3 regions of the Marinobacter sp. THAF197a genome follow, and region 1 is predicted to be linked to each of the others. Evidence: predicted binding sites of a transcription regulator. Region 1 holds the regulator's gene; each other region holds the start of a gene.
What was found. The regulator FliA, encoded in region 1, starts transcription of late flagellar genes. The targets are predictions, from matches to a motif close to CTAAAGTTTNNNNNNNNNNNGCCGNTAA.

Region 1 (4,194 bases):
CGCTCCTCAGCCTTGATCTGAGGCCCTACCCCTTTTTCGGCCGATTCTTCTTTTTCTTCAATCTGGTGCACGGTGCCGGTGAGCTGGTCCACGTGGCTGGCCATCACCACCAGGCCAAGCAGGTTCTCTTCGACTTCTTTCACAAGGGCCGTGACTTTCTGGATAACCTGCCCGGTAAGATCCTGGAAGTCCTGGGCCAGAAGGATTTCAGACAGATTGCTGTACAGGGTATCGGAATCTGTGGCCAGGCCCGCAAAGAAGCGATCAATGCGGCCGTACAGTTCCCGGAATTCTGCCGGCTCCATTTCCCGACGGCGCAACCGCTGCCATTCGTCTCGCAGGGCGGTCGCTTCGTCGCGCATGGTGTGCGCCACCGGCATGCTTTCTTCGACCAGGTCCATGGTGCGATTGGCCGCCTGGCTGGTCATCTGGACAACGTAGGCCAGCCGATCCGAGGCATCGGACATCTTGGACAAGGCTTCTTTCTGCTCGGCACTGCGGGCGTCTATCTGAAAATTCCGGATAGCCTCGTGCAGGCTCCGGGTCAACCGCCCCACTTCCCGATAGAGGCTCTGGTCGCGAACTTCACTTAGCTCGTTGATCACCGACATTGCCCGGGCGTAGTTACCGGAACTGATACATTCGGCCAACTCCGAACTCTGCTGCTGGAGCTTTTCGGTTACCTCCGGGTCGAGGCCCTGATGGTTCTCGTTCTTGTCAGTCATGACAGCCATCCGACCTCTGGTTACTGGATTCGCTCGAAGATCTTCTCAATCTTTTCCTTGAGAACGGCAGCGGTAAAGGGTTTGACGACGTACCCGTTAACGCCGGCCTGGGCCGCCGCCACAATCTGGTCACGCTTGGCCTCCGCAGTTACCATCAGCACCGGCAGGTTCTTCAGGTTCTCGTCTGCCCGCACCGCCTTGAGCAGATCAAAACCCGACATGCCTGGCATGTTCCAGTCGGTCACCAGGAAGTCGTACTTGCCGCTCCTGAGCATGGGCAAGGCAGTGTTGCCATCGTCCGCTTCATCCGTATTGGTGAAGCCAAGATCGCGCAGCAGATTCTTGATGATTCGCCGCATTGTGGAAAAGTCATCCACAATGAGAATTTTCATGTTTTTGTCCAATGGGACCTCCAGTCAGTAACACCCGGATTTCATTAAGCCTTTTGAAAGTCTAGCAGGCCGCTGCTTTAACCGCTTATTGTGTGTTGTTTGGCCGCGTTGTAAAGCGCCGGTTACCAAAATCTACACAGTTACGCGCCGCGCGGTCAGCGCCGGCCCGGTTTATTCTGGCTCGTCTTCCCGCCAATCGGACAACCGTCCCCTGAGACGAAGGGCCGCCTGGCTATGAATCTGGCTGACCCGGCTCTCGCTGACGCCAAGCACCGCGCCAATTTCCTTCAGGTTGAGCTCTTCCTGGTAGTAGAGGCTCAACACCAGCTTTTCTCGCTCAGGAAGCTCCTCAATTGCCTCTGCCAGGCTTTTCTGGAATGCATTTGATGCAATGCCATCCAGGGGATTATCGCTGGCCTCTGTTTCTTCTATCGGCAGCTCCCCGGATTCATTGAGCTCATCAAGGCTAAAAAGTCGGCCACTGTTGGCGTCTGCCAGGGAGGCATGATATTCCGACAGGTCAATGCCCAGCTCTTCGGCAACATCAACATCCTGGGCCTCGCGCCCGGTGCGGTCTTCAACCGTCTTGATGGCTGCCGCGATACGGCGGGCATTGCGGTGAACGGAGCGGGGAACCCAGTCGCCCTTGCGGATTTCATCCACCATGGCACCGCGGATACGAATACCTGCGTAGGTTTCAAAGGTGGCACCCTTGCCGGTGGAATAGCGTTGCGCAGCTTCCAGCAGGCCGATCATGCCCGCCTGCATAAGATCTTCAAGCTGAACCGAGGCCGGCAAACGGGCCATCAAGTGTAGGGCGATTTTCTTGACCAGCGGCGCATGCTCCTCAATCAGCTGAGAGGGACCTTTTGCGCCAGCCTGATGGTAGATTCCCAGGTTTTTCGCCAATGTCATGTATCCGGTTTTCTTATAGGACTGGATTCAGATCAGACTTCGACGAGCCGCTCCACGAAAAACTCCAGATGCCCTCTTGGCGATGATGGCAGCGGCCAGCTGTCCACTTTCTCTGCCAGGGCACGGATCGCCAGCGACGCCTTGGCCCGTGGATAGGCATCCAGAACGGCCCGCTGCCGCTGAACGGCTTTTTTGACGGCTTCGTCGTAAGGCACGATACCTACATATTGTAGTGCTACATCAAGGAAACGCTCGGTGACACGGGTCAGTTTTTCATACAGATGCCGACCTTCCTGCTCATTTCGCACCTGATTCGCCAGAATACGGAAACGGTTGGTACCGTAGTCGCGATTCATCAGCTTGATCAGGGCATAGGCGTCGGTAATCGAGGTAGGCTCATCGCACACCACCAGCAGCAATTCCTGGGAGGCCCGCAGGAAACTGACGACGGACTCGGAAATACCGGCTGCGGTGTCAACAATCAGCACATCAATCTGGTCACCCAGCTCGCTGAAGGCGTTGATCAGCCCCGCATGTTCCATCGGGCTCAACTGGGTCATACGCTGGGTGCCGGACGATGCGGGAACAATCTTGATACCACCCGGGCCGTTGACCAGAACGTCCTTGAGGTCGCACTCGCCACTGAGCACATCCTGCAGATTGCGATTGGCGGTAATGCCCAACAGCACGTCGATATTGGCAAGGCCAAGGTCCGCATCCAGCAACACCACCCGCCGGCCTTTCTGGGCCAGCGCGATACCGAGGTTGACGGACACATTACTCTTGCCGACACCGCCCTTGCCGCCGGTAACCGCAATCACCTGAACCGGATGTGGTCTGCTCATACTGTTATCAGTCTCTTACTGCGTTCTTGTGTGGGCACAAACGGCAGCGCACCGGCTGTACCACCGGGCCTCAGGCCCCTTCTGCAACGGCCTGGCCGTGCTGCATTGTTTTCAGGCGTTCTACGCCCAACCGCACCAGAGGAATGGCCTCGGCCCAGTGCAGGTCTTCGGGAATCTTCTGGCCATCGGTATACCACGCCACTGGCAGGCCGGTTTCCATGACAAAGCCCAAAGACTCACCCAGTGTCAGCGCTTCGTCAATCTTGGTCATGACGCAGCCTGCAAGGTTTGCCATCTTATAGCAATGCCACACGGATTTCATGATGCGCGGCTGGCTGGTGGCAGACACGACCAGATGGGTACGGATATTGTGATCGCTCCGGGCCAACTCCGCCAGCTGTTCCTGATAACCGCGATCCGAGCTGGTCAGCCCGGCGGTATCAATCAGAACCAGGTGCCGATCTGACAATTCGTCCAGAATGTCATCCAGGGAATGACTCTCGTCCACAACCCGGACCGGCACATTGAGAATACGGCCAAACACGAATAGCTGTTCATGGGCTGCCACCCGGTAGCGATCGGTGGTGACCAACGCCAGGGAATCCGGCCCATGCTCCAGTACATATTGGGCTGCCAGCTTGCCAATGGTGGTGGTCTTCCCAGACCCGGTTGGCCCCACCAGCGCATAGACGCCGCCGGCCTCAAGCCAGTCTTCCCGAGCGGTACGTACGCCGGTGGCCAGCATCTTCAGGGATTGCTTCCAACCGTCTTCCAACCTGCCGGCACGATGCTGACGGGACAGAGAGGTTGCCAGCTCCGCGCCCAGACCAAATTCCTGCAGCCGCTCGGCAAGCCTCTGCTGAACTGCATTGGATGCCGCGACTGCAGGCTTCTCGGGTACCGAGGTACGGCCGCTGACCATCTCTCTCAGGGAGTTGATTTCCGCTCTCATGCTCGCCAACTCATCCGAGTAGCCCGCCGCTGGCCGGCCACCTGCATTGCCCACCGAGGTCGACCCCCCGGCCAACTCACCTGACCAGTCGGCAGCCGGCCGATCGTCAGCCGGTGCACGATCATATTCCGCGCCGACACCCGCCCGCTTCTCCCGCACTTCGCGAATGCGACTGCGTGATCGGTTCAACTCTTCTTCCAGCCGACGATGCTGGTCTGCCTGCAGCTCCGCCAGGCGCGAGCCGTTGGTGGCCTGTGCCGCTTTCTCGCCAAGGCGCTGGCGTGCCATATTTTCGTCATAGTCCAGGGCCGTCACAATTTCGACGCCTCCGTCCACCCGGCGATTGGACAAAATAACGGCATCCG
Region 2 (4,194 bases), 1.9 Mb from region 1:
GGATTGATTCGGGAGCCAGGATGGTTCCGCCGGATGTGGTTACAAAGCCAAGACGCTCGTCATCATCCTTGCTCTCTACCCAGCCGAGAGCGATGTAAGGCGTCCAGCTGCCGAATCGGTGGCCGATTGATAGGTAAGCAGAATCAGTGTCAGCGAACTTGCCATCAACTTCTACGCGGGTCAGTTCACCGATGATTTGCCAGTTGCCATTATCATAGCTGGCTCCAATACCGTAGAAGTTGCCGCGATCACCGTCGGCAAGCACAGTATTTACATCGGCGCCTGCGGGTGCTTGAGCGGCTAGCCTTGTCGCATCAATATCCGCCTCAGCGGTTGCCGCAATACCGCGAACCGTCCAGACGTAATCCGTCCAGGTCAGGTTCAGGCCGGCAATGTTGCGCAGTTGCACATCACCCGAGTTACCGTCTTCGTCGGTAAAGCCGGTGAAGAAGTTGGCGTTCAGTGAGGAGTTATCGAAGTTCCAGTTGTAACTGGCATCGGCGCCCACGTAGCTGGTCACCGCAATCGGGCCGTAAACACTCTGGGGAGGGCGTGCCCAGGGTTGAGCATAGCCGACTTCCAGGGAGTCGGAATACATGAAGAAGGGCAGGCGCATCTTACCGGCGCGCAGTTGCAGGTTGTTGGTGGGGCGGTGGCTCAGGTAGGCCCATTCCACTTTGGGCTCCCAGTCATCGGCGCCGCGGCCAACCAGCTGCATCACAATCTGGCTCTTCTGGGTAACGTCAAAGGTACCCTGAAGCGCGAACAGGCTCAGGTCTTTTACTTCGGACTCTTCGGTGATGCCGGCGTAACCTGCGTCGTTACTGGCACGTGCATAACCGGTGCTGAAAAAGCCGTTAAACCGGACGCCGGTGTTGCGGGCAGAGTTCAGCTGCTGCTGCATGGCGTTCAGCTGTTGCTGCATGCGCTCGAGGGTTTGCTCGGTGTCTTGTGCCATGACAGGCGTGGCGGTAATCGCCAACGCCAGGGGCGCGACGGAGAACAGTCTCTTCATCAGGTACATCCTAGTCTTTGGTTGGGTATTAAACGCGGAACTGGCCGGCAACGCTCTGCAATCCATTACTGACGTCCTGGATCTTGCGGCTGACGTTGTCCAGCTCATCGGTACTTTCCATCACCGCCTCGGCGTTGCGATGCATATCGCCCATATGGCCGGTGACTTCGCTGAAAGTGGTGCTCTGCTCATAGGTGGCAGCGGCAATTTGCTCGTTCAGCTCGCTGATCTGCTGAACGTTTTCAAGGATCTTGCTCAGGACTTCGCCGGACTCAGTCGTGGCATCAACGCCCTCACGGGCCATTTCCACACTGCCCTTCATCGACGTAACGGCGTTGCCTGACAACTTGGACAACTCTGAAATCACTTGCTGGATTTCTTCGGTCGCTTTATGGGTGCGCACGGCCAGTCCTCGCACTTCATCGGCTACCACTGCAAAGCCGCGACCGTGCTCGCCGGCGCGGGCAGCTTCAATGGCGGCATTCAGTGCCAACAGGTTGGTCTGTTCGGCAACGGTCTGGATGGTCTCCAGCAGGCCGCCCACCTTCACGGAGAACTCATCAAACTGGTTTACCAGGCTGGCGGTTTTTTCGATCTCGGCCATCAGTTCCCGGATGGTGCTGATATTGCTGTTGACCTTTTGCTGACCGGCAGTGGCAAATTTTGCAGCGTCTTGAGTCTGGTCAGACGCGGACGAGGCAAAGCCCGCCACTTCTTCAACGCTCTTGACCAGTTCTTCAACGGAGTTTCGGGTTGAGGATATGGCCTGGGCCTGCTGGCTGATGCGCCCCAGGTTGGTCCGGCTGGTGCCGGCCAGGTGCGAGGCAACGTTGTTAAGTTCACCAATATCCTGCTGGATCGTTGCGAAAGACCCGTGAAGTTTCTCAACGAACTTGTTGAATTGGTTCACCAGTGCCCGGAGTTCATCCTTGCCCTCGTAATGAATACGGGAGGTAAGGTCTCCTTCGCCTGAGGCCATGTTGCGCAGAGAGCTGATGATCTGGTTCAGGCTGTTTGAGATCGAGCGGCCGATAATCAGGCTCAGGGTGACCAGGGCAATCAATGCCACCACCAGAATGACCAGGGACACTGTGCCAGCCTCACTGGAGGCGGCCGTGGTGTTGTCAATGGCCTGGATCAGGCGTGCTTCCATGGTGCTGCGCATGGAGTCCAGGTCATTCCGCAGCTTTTCCAGACGATTGGCGTTGGCGGATGCCTCCTGGCCGATTCGGTTGAAATCGGCGGTGCCCTCAATAATGGCCGTGGCGATGCGCGTTGCGTTACCGTAATAGGTCTCGAGGTCTCTGCTCAGGCTGGTTGCCTGTTGGCTTAAGCCTGGGTTGAGCGCAGCGATCTTGCGGAGATTGGCTGCAATCTCATCTTTCAGATTACGGGTGGCAGCCAGTTGTTGGTCGTCGCCGGTGGTGACCGCACTATTGATCTGATTTTCGATCAGCTGTAACCGCCCCTGATTGATGGTGGACAACTCAAGAGATGGATAGAGCTGGTCGCGCACCTCGGTCAAGCGCTCGGAGTTGTTGCGTTCGGTGATAATGGAAAACGTCTGGCTGACCACAAAGGCGGTAACGGCAACCACAACCAGCAGGGCCAGTTTGTGAGAAATTTTGAGTGATGAGAGCATGTTGTCAGTCCCTGCTGGTCAGTCCTAAGACTTTAGTCGGCCGGCATTCTAGGTTGTTTTTTGAACGCCTGACACAGAATTAATGTGTCAGTGTGTTAAAGGGTGTATCGGCTGAAACGCCACTCTCTTGAAGGTTACTCGTTGAAATTTCAGGTGGTATACCCGTTTATAGGTAGGGTCTCAGGACAAAGGACGTAGTTGATCAGGCCTGATACAATGCCCTGTAAATTTAAACAGTGATGAAGTCTATCTCCATGGATGTCTCCCACATTATCGACCCCCTGAACGACGCCCAGCGCGAGGCCGTTACTGCCCAGAACGATCACCTGCTGGTGCTGGCCGGCGCGGGCAGTGGTAAAACCCGTGTACTGGTGCACCGCATTGCCTGGCTGATGACGGTAGACCGGGTACCGCCCACCGGTATCCTGGCGGTGACCTTTACCAACAAGGCCGCCAAGGAGATGCGCTACCGCATCGAGGAGATGATGAACATTCCCTCCCGCGGGTTATGGTTCGGTACCTTTCACGGCATTGCCCACCGCCTGCTGCGCTCCCACTGGAAAGACGCCGGCCTGCCGGAGAACTTCCAGGTGCTGGACAGTGACGACCAGCTGCGCATGATCAAACGGGTGATGCGGGAGTTCCAGATTGATGAAAGCCAGTGGCCGCCCAAGCAGGCCCAGTGGTTTATCAACAGTCAGAAAGACGAAGGCCTGCGGGCGGATCACATCCAGGAAAACCCGGGCGATCACTTCACCAGCACCATGCTGAAAATCTACCGCCAGTACGAAAAGCTCTGCCAACAAGGCGGGCTGGTGGATTTTGGCGAGCTGCTGCTGCGCTCCCACGAACTGTGGTTGCACCGGCCGGAACTGCTGAAGCATTACCAGCAGCGTTTTCAGCATATTCTGGTGGACGAGTTCCAGGACACCAACACCATTCAATACGCCTGGCTGCAGGTGCTGGCCAGCAACCGGGTGCCGCTGACCGTGGTGGGTGACGACGACCAGTCGATTTACGGCTGGCGTGGCGCCAAGATTGAGAACATCCAGCAGTACCAGCGGGACTTTCCCAATGCCCGGCTGGTGCGCCTGGAGCAGAACTACCGCTCCACCCAGATGATCCTGAAGGCTGCCAACTCTGTGATCGCCAACAACCAGGGCCGTTTGGGCAAGGAATTGTGGACCGACGGCCCTGATGGCGAGCCGATCAGCCTGTACGCGGCGTTCAACGAGCAGGATGAAGCCAATTACATTGCCGATTCCATCAATGCCTGGGTCAGCGACGGCAACCTGCGCAGCGAATCGGCCATTCTGTACCGCTCCAACGCCCAGTCCCGGGTGCTGGAAGAGGCGCTGATGCGCCAGGGCATTCCCTACCGGGTATATGGCGGCCTGCGCTTCTACGACCGCCAGGAAATCCGCAACGCCCTGGCTTACCTGCGCCTGGTGCAGTACCACCGGGACGACGCTGCCTTTGAACGGGTAGTCAATATCCCCACCCGGGGCATCGGCGCCAAGAGCCTGGCGGAGTTGCG
Region 3 (4,194 bases), 1.1 Mb from region 1:
AGACCTTCTGCATCAGCGCCATGCCATCATCGTGGTAGAACCAGGCATACATTTCCGGCGTGATCATGCCAAACGGTATGGTGGTGAAGTACATGGCGTTGGGGATGGTGCCCTTGTAGTAGTACGAGGCGGTGTGGCCCATGTCATACTGGCCGTTGCGCACCAGGTCAAAAATACCGAAGGGCGCCTTGTGCTTGTTCGAAGAATCAATCCGGAACTTCAGGCGGCCGCTGGACATCCGCTCCGCCATCGCGGCCATATTGCGAGGAGTCTCACCCAGGATTTTGGAGTTCGGGCCCCAGGTTTCAGCCAGGCGGATGGTGTAGGTTTTCTCGGCCGCCGCAAACGGGCTGGTCAGCAGGGCAACCAACGTAAGGGCCGCCACGAAGATTCTGTGCATAGACATGGTGTTGGCTTCCATTGTTATTGCTTTGAGGGTAAAACGAACAAATAACGGAAAGCCATGATAACCGTGGAGGCCAGCCACGCCAATGCGGCAGGCCGGCCTCGCCGGAATCAGACCTTGAACTGGCTCACCAGCTCACGCAGGTTTTCACCCAGCCGCGCCAGCTCGTGACTGGCTTCATTGGTCTGGTTAACCCCGGTGTCGCTACGCTGGGCAGCGTCGACAATACGCACCACATTCTGGTTAATTTCCTCGGCCACCTGGCTCTGCTGCTCCGCCGCCGTGGCAATCTGGGTAACCTGATCATGGATCTGGGTCACCGATGTCACAATGGTGTTCAGCGCACCAGTGGCGTGATTGATGCGTTCGACGGTAGCCTCGGAACTCTTGCGGGAATGGTTCATCCGTTCAACAGAAGCCTTGGATTCGGCCACAAAGCCGTCAATCATTTCCCGAATCTGATCGGCGGATTCCGCAGAGCGTTTGGCCAACTGCCGAACCTCGTCCGCCACCACCGAGAAGCCACGACCGTGCTCACCCGCCCGTGCAGCCTCGATGGCCGCGTTAAGCGCCAGCAGGTTGGTCTGCTCGGTGACGGCATGGATCACATCCAGAACCTGCTGGATATCATTGGACTTCTCCGCCAGGGCGTTAATGCTGGCCGCCGTGCTCTCCATTTCTTCGGACAACTGGTTGACGGCACCTTGCGCGCTGGTGATCGTTTCACCACCCTCACGGGCCATGCGGTCGGCGTCTGAAGCGGCGCTTTCCACTTCGTTGGCATTGCCGGAAATCTGCTGGATGGTGGCTGCCATTTCATTGATCGCCGACGCAATCTGGTCTGTTTCCGAGCCCTGTTCCTGAACCGACTGGCGGGTTTCGTTGGCCACACGGCTCAGCTCTTCGGCGGCCGAGGCGACCTGATCGGTGGTTGAGCCCACTTCACGAATAGTATCCTGAATCTTGATCACGAAATGATTGAACCGGCGGCCTAGCTCAGCCAACTCATCCTTGCCGTCTTCCGGCAGACGCTGGCGTAGGTCGCCATCACCGTCGGCGATTTCCTGCATCATATCGCTGACTTTATTCAGGGGCGCTGTCACGGTGCGGCCGATCACCAGGCCGATGATCAAGGACACAGCAACCACAATGAAGGTCACCAACAGGATAAAGCCCATGGCGGCCGCCATAGCCGAATCGATTTCCTTTCGTGCCTCAACCACTACCCGCTCGATATCGGTGACGTAGATACCGGCACCCATCATCCAGTCCCAGCCCGGGATGATGCTTGAATAAGACACTTTCGGCTCTACCTCGCCCGAGGCGGGGTTTGTCCAGTCGTACTCATAAAAGCCGTCGGTTCCCGCCGCTGAGAACAGGTCCCGAACCAGTTTCTGTGTATTGGGGTTGGTCGTCGGCCCCTCGCGGGAAGGGTCCGGAGCGTAGGCGAGATTATCCAGATTACGGGCGTAGGCAAAAACGTAGTTATCCTGCCCGAATGTGATGGAGCGTAGCCGTTTGCGAGCCTCCTCGCGGGCGTCTCTATCAGACAACCCAGAGTTGTTCTTGGCATCCATGACCACTGCCCGGGCCGTTTCCACGAGATTCTTCAGGCCTTCCTTACGGGCATCCAGAAGCTCTTCCTCCAGGCGTTCCAACTCGGCTTCTCCGTTTGCCTGAATCTGGCTGGCGGTGATCCAGGCAATGGTACCCGCCGTAATCAGTACCGGCACCAGTACACCAATCAACAGGCGGGCTCGGATGGTCAGGTTGCTCAACAATGTCATGGTTCTGCTCCGGATTGTCTGCTCTGGCCTCGGGATTATCCACAGTGCCACGTACAAGGCTGTTCCAGTTTGTTAACGCCTGTATACCAATACTCAAGTACAAACATGTCGACTTGGTAGCCAGGCCATTTGTATCAAGCCTTTCAGGTAGTTCGGGTATCGGCCGTCATGTAAACGACTTGAGCTTGTGTCAGACTAAAGTTTCATGTCAGTCGTGCCGGGGAGAGCTCACCGTGAAACACCTTTTTCTCATCCGCCATGCCAAGTCCAGCTGGGATAACGACAACCTCAGCGACAAGGACCGCCCGCTAAACCCACGAGGCGAGCAACAGCTGGCACCGCTCGGGAAGGCGCTGCTGCGTTACGGGGCCATGGCAGGAGAGATTCACGTAAGCCCTGCCCTGCGCGCCCAACAAACGCTTAAAGGCATTTTGCATCCCTCGATGGGTGAAGCGCAGATTTACACTAACCCGGAACTCTATACCTTTGATTACCGGCGTCTATTACAGTGGCTGCAGAACTGTGACAATCAGGCGCAAACCCTGGCCATTGTCGGGCACAACCCGGCGCTTTTGGAACTGGCAGCCACCCTGGTGCCGCACGCTCCCTTTGAACTCCCCACCGCCAGTTTTATTCACATACGTTTACCAATCAAACACTGGCGCAAACTCGGCAAACGGGAAGGTCGGCTTGAAACCTTTCTAACCCCGGTGGACTTCAGTTATGAGGCGTTCAAACGCAAGAACCAGAAACGGCACAAGAACGCCGGCAAAGCGACGGTCAAAGACACTCCGTCAGTGCTTTTGGGGCAGGCCGAGAGTCTTAACCAGTTACATCGGGGGGTGATGCTCGGCCTGGACGATGAGTTTCTCCACCAGTATCGCATTGCCCTTCGTCGCAGCCGCGCCGTGGCCGAATCCCTGGCCGAGGTAACCGGAAACAAATCACTGAAGAGCCACATTTCCCACCTGAAACGACACGCCCAGGCCACGAGTAACCTGCGGGATCTGCACGTCTTCCGCCAGGATCTGCCGCAGCTATGCAGTGACCAGCCAGAGCTCCTGCGGGCACTGGAGCAATGGGTCTGCGCGCGGGTGGGCAAGGAACAGAAAAAACTGGCGAAACGGCTTGGAAGCAAACGTTACCGGCAGAGCCTGCACAGTTGGGAGGACGAGCTGCAGTCAAGGGAGTTCCGCAAACTGATCGACAAACTCAGTACCAGGGACGTTCAAAAAAGCGTTGAACACCGGCTGCGCATGTTCAACCGGAAAACCGCCGAACTGCTGCACGACGCGCCAGATGAGGACATCCACAATCTCCGCAAACTCCTGAAGCGCATCCGCTACCTCATGGAACTGGACATCGACAGCTGGAAATCCGCCCTTAAGACCCTACGACAGCGCCAGGATCTCTATGGCCGTTTCCAGGATCTGCATGTCCAGATTGAGCTGGTCAAACGGTTTGCTTCAAACCACCCGGAGGATCCAAACGGCGCGCTTCAGGCCCTGCTGGACTACCTGGCCGTCGAAAAGGACGACACCCGCAGACTGATTCTGTCCATCGGCGGGCTGAAGGCTGGCTGATGCCAGAACACCAGGTTCAGATTCTGACCATACGAGCTTCCAGGAGCAGGTTAGGGCCCAACTTCGCCACTCTCACCTGGCCCGGATTCAAGCCAAGGTCTTCCAGGGTTTCCTGGATATCGTCCATGGCCTCTTCCGAGGGTGCCGCCAGCAGCAACTCCCGCACTGACTCCAGAATCATCCTCACCGGCACGGTCATGAAATACACCGAGATCACCAGCATCATCACCGGGTCTGCATAGACTGCCAGTGCAGACCATTGGCTTTTCTCCAGCATCCAGGCGGCGGCAAAACCGATCATCACGGCAGCACTCAGGGCGCTGTCCATCAGCCACTGCCTCTGCTCGGCCCTGACCAGGCCGGAGTCGTTCTGAAAGCTGGACCAGCGTAGATACACCCACACGGCCAGGCAACCCAC

Region 2: the regulator FliA is predicted to act here: its motif matches at 2,762-2,789, upstream of FIV08_RS17840 (methyl-accepting chemotaxis protein).
Region 3: the regulator FliA is predicted to act here: its motif matches at 2,350-2,377, upstream of FIV08_RS01360 (methyl-accepting chemotaxis protein).

The regions. Positions count from the first base shown of each region.
Region 1 is NZ_CP045324.1:1,449,758-1,453,951, reverse strand. Features, by position in the region: gene FIV08_RS06705 (protein phosphatase CheZ) at 1-725, opposite strand, end outside; gene cheY (chemotaxis response regulator CheY) at 746-1,129, opposite strand; gene FIV08_RS06695 (RNA polymerase sigma factor FliA) at 1,289-2,032, opposite strand; gene FIV08_RS06690 (MinD/ParA family protein) at 2,065-2,877, opposite strand; gene flhF (flagellar biosynthesis protein FlhF) at 2,948-4,194, opposite strand, start outside.
Region 2 is NZ_CP045324.1:3,847,498-3,851,691, reverse strand. Features, by position in the region: gene FIV08_RS17845 (hypothetical protein) at 1-1,015, opposite strand, end outside; gene FIV08_RS17840 (methyl-accepting chemotaxis protein) at 1,044-2,657, opposite strand; gene uvrD (DNA helicase II) at 2,912-4,194, shown strand, end outside.
Region 3 is NZ_CP045324.1:304,580-308,773, reverse strand. Features, by position in the region: gene FIV08_RS01365 (TRAP transporter substrate-binding protein) at 1-406, opposite strand, end outside; gene FIV08_RS01360 (methyl-accepting chemotaxis protein) at 517-2,193, opposite strand; gene FIV08_RS01355 (CHAD domain-containing protein) at 2,427-3,776, shown strand; gene FIV08_RS01350 (cation diffusion facilitator family transporter) at 3,793-4,194, opposite strand, start outside.